One region of the Marinomonas sp. ef1 genome, then DNA from elsewhere that is predicted to be linked to it. Evidence: predicted binding sites of a transcription regulator. Region 1 holds the regulator's gene; each other region holds the start of a gene.

The links. The regulator LexA, encoded in region 1, represses DNA repair genes until DNA is damaged. The targets are predictions, from matches to a motif close to TACTGTNTANNTANACAGTA.
Region 2: the regulator LexA is predicted to act here: its motif matches at 738-757, upstream of umuD (translesion error-prone DNA polymerase V autoproteolytic subunit).
Region 3: the regulator LexA is predicted to act here: its motif matches at 1,095-1,114, upstream of uvrA (excinuclease ABC subunit UvrA).

Annotation. Positions count from the first base shown of each region.
Region 1 is NZ_NHTT01000002.1:303,772-305,945, reverse strand. Features, by position in the region: gene dinG (ATP-dependent DNA helicase DinG) at 1-390, opposite strand, end outside; gene lexA (transcriptional repressor LexA) at 460-1,083, shown strand; gene CCS02_RS03825 (hypothetical protein) at 1,179-1,445, opposite strand; gene CCS02_RS03820 (DUF6586 family protein) at 1,448-1,918, opposite strand; gene topA (type I DNA topoisomerase) at 1,915-2,174, opposite strand, start outside.
Region 2 is NZ_NHTT01000013.1:69,490-71,663, forward strand. Features, by position in the region: gene CCS02_RS17220 (hypothetical protein) at 1-593, opposite strand, end outside; gene umuD (translesion error-prone DNA polymerase V autoproteolytic subunit) at 772-1,218, shown strand; gene umuC (translesion error-prone DNA polymerase V subunit UmuC) at 1,218-2,174, shown strand, end outside.
Region 3 is NZ_NHTT01000018.1:22,865-25,038, forward strand. Features, by position in the region: gene CCS02_RS19385 (MFS transporter) at 1-1,010, opposite strand, end outside; gene uvrA (excinuclease ABC subunit UvrA) at 1,168-2,174, shown strand, end outside.

The sequences.
Region 1 (2,174 bases):
CAAGCACAAATAACGTCCTCGCCCTTTAGCAAGCGTGTACTTAAAAGTCAGCTCCGTATGTTCAAGCAAATCAGGCAACTCTTTATGCAAAATCTGCTCTTGAAGCGCAACCGTAGCAGTAGAAATAATTAATTTAAGACCACGAGCTTTCGCGATAGGAATAGCCGCAAGGCAATATGACAAAGTTTTACCCGTGCCTGTTCCTGCCTCAATTACGGCAACATGCTTTTCTTCAAGGCGCTCGCCTTCCGAGTCTTGTTTAATGTTACCCAAAGTTCGAGCGATCGCACCAATCATCTGGCGCTGTCCAGCCCTTGGTTTATGGGACTTCGCATCCAAAGATGCTCGGTATGCAAGTTGAATCTGTTTTTTTAGTTCGTCTGAAAGCATTTATATCATTGAGTATAGTTAGGAATGCTGTATATAATAACAGTAACTGTATAAACAACCAGATAACCTATGATTAAATTAACCAAAAGACAATCTGACGTACTAGAAACCATTCGCGAATTTATTAGTGAAACAGGTTTTCCACCAACCAGAGCAGAAATAGCACGCCGGCTTGGGTTTAAATCTCCTAACGCTGCTGAAGAGCACCTAAAAGCCTTGAGTAAAAAAGGTGCAATAGAGATGCTTTCTGGCGCGTCAAGGGGAATACGCTTAGTTGATCGTGCATCAAATGATGACCCCACAAACAACCTTGGCTTACCTGTCATAGGCAAAGTTGCTGCAGGTTACCCTATTTTAGCCCAAGAAAACATTGCTTCTCATGTAAACATCCCAGCAAATATGTTCTCCCCACAAGCCGATTATTTCTTATCTGTCTCAGGTACCAGCATGAAAGACATCGGAATAATGGAAGGCGACTTATTAGCAGTGCATAAAACAACTACTGTGCGTAACGGCCAAATTGTCGTTGCTCGCATTGGTGACGAAGTAACAGTTAAACGTTTCGAACAAAAAGGCAGTATTGTTCGACTTATTCCTGAGAACGAAGAGTTCAATGACATCATTGTCGACCTTGAAAGCGAAGAGTTCGCCATTGAAGGCTTATCAGTTGGTGTGATTCGCCAAGGACTTTAAGTAGCCGCTACCTCATCAACACCATACCAATAAAAAAGCGAAGCATATGCTTCGCTTTTTTATGTAAACCTACGCCTCACACCAACAACACAGACTTAATGCAGAATCTTAGGACGAAAATCTTCGTCATCAAGATATTCCGAATCTTCGTCAAAAAACGAATCATCTGAATAAACAAAATCAATTCCTGCATGGAACATGCATTTTGCCAATTCAAAATAACGATCCTTTAAATAAGATCGAGTATCATCTGATATCTGCAATGTTGCTAGTGGAACGGTTTCCTCACCATCTTCACTGGCTGGACGCAGCACAATATCGCCATTATCCAGCTCAACAATTTCTAGGTAGGATTCTTTCATATTCAATACTCTGATGACTCTTCTCTAAAACGTAACACCAATTCGACCAACTTGGCCAAATAAAAACTCACGGACGCGCCAGCGTCACTTCCACGGCCAATTAGACTATCACTTTGCACTACTGACGACATAGAGGTACGACATTCAAACTGAACCAAATATGCCTGGTTCAATTGAAAGCACCAAGAATCAGTACGTGACAACAAATCAGCGAGCTCCGCCAGCACAGGAACAACAATCTGCTTATCTTCTGACTCAGCTAATAGTTTAGCAACATCCAGAGATCCAGATAACGAATACGCTGCATTCACTTCTTTTAGCAGACCATTAAGAGCACTTCTTAACTGAAAAATAGCCGAGCTTTCCAGCCCGACCCTTAGCCACGCTTCATCACTATCTTGGCTTTGCTTAATAAAGCGTCTTGCCGTGTCTAGTTTTTGATTGGTTAAGCTAGCTAAACTGGCACCACTCATTTTTTCTTACCTTCCTCAATCACCCATTTAGAGCCGACATAAAATGCTTTCCAGCCTGTTGGCTTACCTTCCTCTTCCGTCATGACATATTGCTCTTTCGTCTTGCGGCTATATCGAATAATGGCTGGGCGACCTTCAGAATCTTTTTTAGGCGCTTTTGCAAAAAAGTGATATTTAGGATCTATTTGATCCATATATGGAAGCAATTCTTCAACCAATGGGGCACGAGTTTCACGCTTGCGTGGGAACTGACTTG
Region 2 (2,174 bases), on a different contig from region 1:
TTATAATTACTATTTTCTGTCTCTGGTAAGACGACCACGAGCATTAAAGTGTCTTGATAGCTCTTTAATATTTCGTTTGCTAGTTTGGCTTGATTAAATTCAGTTTCTAATTTGATAGCTATTTTTTTAAGCTGGGTTTCAGATTGAAGATATTTATCAAGCCTTTCTGTAAGCTTTGGGAGTGAATTATTATATTCTTCCTGCTTTTTCATCTTGCTGTCGATATCTTGGTCTAGGTCTATTTGGAGCTTTAATTGGTGTCTCATCATACAATTAAGACAATATGATCTAAGGTCCTCAAGCGAGGTTGCGCAGTGATCAAAAAAAGCATCTAGTTTTTGATGTCTATTAGAGTCTGATTGTTGCTTCTTCCAATTATCAGCAGTCCGCCATGCTACAAACAAAAGACCCACTGTCCCGACGCCAGCTAGCATTCCACCTATATCAGCAAAGGTCACATCGCCTTCCTTCCAAAACTTAACGTAGGCCAAAGTAAAAATCGATCCTGAAAACGCACCTGTCAAAATAGCACCAACAAATTCTACTTGGTCTTTGGCCGTTTTCTTTATTGTGTTCTTGGCTGTATTGAACATGGCGTCTTCCGTGTGTAAATAGTTGATCTCGCTACTTTACCCTAACGTTCGCTATTTCTGAAATCCCACCTCATTTTTGGTCGCAAAACCGGAAACCCTACCTGTTACAAAAATTCACTTGGTCATTCCCACTGCTTAAAACTATACTGTATATCCATACAGTATTTTGGTGTTTGCTATGCGTGTGACTTATCTTGGTGTGTCTGAGTCGGCGGCGTTTATCGCGGCCAATAGTGTGCGAATCCCGCTTTATGTGGATTCGGTGTCGGCGGGGTTTCCTTCGCCCGCTCAGGACTTTGTTGAAAAATCGTTAGATTTAAATGAGTTCTGTGTGGCTCACCCGAACGCGACGTTTTACGTGCGTGCTCAGGGTGATTCGATGATTGAGGCGGGCATTCATTCCGGTGATGTGTTGGTGGTGGATCGTTCGTTAACGGCTCGTCATGGAGACATCGTCATCGCCTGCATTCATGGGGAAATGACGGTGAAGACGTTAGAGTTGAAGCCCAATGTGTTACTTCGTCCGAAGAATAAAGCCTACAAAGCGATTCATATTACCGAAGAGTCCGAATTAGAAATCTTCGGTGTGGTGACGGGTGTGGTTCGTAAGTACGAGCGCGGTTGATGAAAACGGTTTTTGCCTTGGTCGATTGCAATAACTTTTACGCCAGCTGCGAGAAGTTGTTCCGGCCCGATTTAAAACGCACGCCAGTTGCGGTGTTGTCGAATAACGATGGCTGTATTGTGGCGCGTTCTAAGGAAGTGAAGGCGCTGGGCATTAAGATGGGCGTGCCGATGTTTCAGGTTCAGGACGAGATAAGAAAGCACGGCATTGTGTGCTTTTCGTCGAATTATGCTTTGTATGCGGATATGTCGAATCGGGTAATGACCATCTTAGAAGAGGAAGCGCCACGGCTGGAAGTGTATTCCATCGATGAGGCGTTCATGGACTTAACCGGTGTTGATCACGTGACGGATTTGCTAGCGTTTGGCAAACGAGTAAAAGCCAAGGTCGATCAATGGACGGGCATTACGGTAGGCGTGGGCATCGCGCCAACCAAGACACTGGCGAAGCTAGCCAACCACGCGGCGAAGAAGTACCCCGCCACCGGTTCGGTGGTAGATTTGATGGACCCAGACAGACAAAAGCGTTTATTGGCAATTGTTGATGTAAGTGATGTGTGGGGCGTTGGCCGTCGTACCACGGCAAAGCTAAAGGCGAGGGGAATCAACACCGCATTGGATCTGGTGAATGCTGACCCTAAATCGATTCGGAGTGAGTTTTCTGTGGTGTTGGAGCGAACCATTCGAGAGTTGAATGGGGTGTCGTGTTTGGATCTGGAATTGCTCAGGCCAACAAAGCAGCAAATTATTTGCAGTCGGTCATTTGGTCATAAAGTGACAGACAAGCGAGAACTACGGGAAGCCATCGCCAAGTACACAACCAGAGCCGCCGAGAAACTACGCGGGGAAAAACGCCTTTGCCGCGTCGTAAGTGTGTTCGTTCGTACCAGTCCATTCATTCCAAACGAACCGCAGTACTCGAAAACCTTGTCTGCAGAACTCCCCAACCCAACCGAC
Region 3 (2,174 bases), on a different contig from region 1:
ACGCCCATCGCTGTGCCGCGATAACCAACTGGCGCTAACTTGCTAATAAGAGATGGCAACACAGCTTCCAGTGAGTTAAAGCCTACAAAATAAGCCCATAACAGCACCCCAAACACCCAAAGGTAAGGAGCCCATTGCAGCAATATCGAGCTTAAACCCAACAAAATCATCACGGCGATTAACACGCCTTTTGTCTTACCTTTTGATTCGGCAATAATCACCAATGGTAACATACCTGCGAAGGCAAAACCCATGATGGCTAAGTATAGCCAGCTATGTTGTGACAAGGGTAAATCAAACTGCTGAATCAACAAATTCGGCACGGTAACAAACAAAGCAGTTAGGCTCGCGTGCAACAACAAAACACTCACATTCAAGAACCGTAGTCTTGAATCTTTTAAGACCAAGCCTAACGCCAAAAGACTCGGTGTCGTATCGCGCCGAAAAGTGTGCTGGACGATATTCGGCACAGCAAAAATGATCAAGACTATTCCCAGTAAAGATAGAGCAAAGGATAGATAAAACAGACCTGAAAGCCCGACTAAGGCAAAAATCCAAGGCCCTAATACCAAAGACAGCATAAACGAGGCACCAATACTAATACCAACAATCGCCATGGCTTTAGTTCGATTTTGCTCTCTAGTTACATCACTCAATAGCGCCATCAAGGTACTGGCAATAGCACCAGCGCCCTGAACCGCGCGCCCAACAATCAATGTATTGATATCGCTCGCATTGGCACAGATCAAACTACCTACAGCAAACAATAGCAGCCCAATAACAATGACGCGTTTACGGCCAATTTTATCTGACCACATGCCCATCGGAATCTGTAAGCTCGCCTGAGTCAGACCATAAATACCGATAGCAGTACCAATCAACGCGGCGTCCGCTCCGGTCAACCCATCAGCGGCCACGCTGATGACAGGCATAATAAGGAATAAGCCTAACATTCTAAATAAATAGATCAGCGCTAAAGCAAGAACTGAACGACGTTCGAGTAGATCCATAAGGAGGTTTCAACCGTTTAACTTAGGTGGTTAAGAAAAAGATTGTCAATTTTACAAAAAATACCGTTGAAGCTCCATTTCAACTACTGTAAAAATAGACAGTTATTTAATTTACTGGCAGATTTCTTTCTGTTGATCGACTTCACATTGGAGAATCATGGATACCATTACCATACGCGGGGCCCGCACACACAATCTAAAAAATGTGGACCTAGACATCCCAAGAGACAAACTTGTGGTGATTACTGGCCTATCCGGCTCAGGTAAATCCTCTCTCGCTTTTGATACTTTGTACGCCGAAGGACAACGACGCTATGTAGAATCCCTTTCGACATACGCTAGACAATTTTTGTCCATGATGGAAAAGCCAGACATAGACCACATTGAAGGCCTTTCTCCTGCTATCTCTATCGAGCAAAAATCAACCTCTCACAACCCACGATCAACAGTCGGTACAATAACAGAAATCTACGATTATCTACGATTGTTATTTGCCCGTGCAGGACAACCTCGCTGCCCAGATCATGGAGAGCCACTAGAGGCGCAAACCATATCACAAATGGTCGATAAAGTTATATCGCTACCAGAAGAAACTAAGATGATGCTGCTTGCACCGATCGTCAAGGATCGAAAAGGTGAGCACTTACATACCATCAGTGACTTACTTTCAAAAGGCTTTATTCGCGCGCGAATCGATGGCATCGTCGTCGACCTAGATGATGCTCCAGCATTAGAAAAAAACAAGAAGCACACAATCGAAGTCGTCATTGACCGTTTTAAAGTTCGTTCTGATCTACAGCTTCGCTTGGCAGAATCCTTTGAAACATGCCTTGGTTTATCCGACGGGATCGCCAAAGTCATCAATATGGATGACGAGCAAGAAGAATACATTTTCTCTAGTAAATTCGCCTGTCCGGTTTGTGGTTACAGCTTAACGGAATTAGAGCCACGCCTTTTCTCCTTTAACAACCCAAACGGCGCTTGTCAGACATGTGACGGATTGGGCACTCATCAGATGTTTGATCCTGATCGAATCATTCAAGATGAAACTCTGACGCTTGCTGAAGGTGCAATCCGAGGCTGGGGTCGACGTAGTATTTTTTACTACCAGCAACTTAGTGCCTTGGCAAAACACTATGGCTTCGACATAGAATCGAAATATAA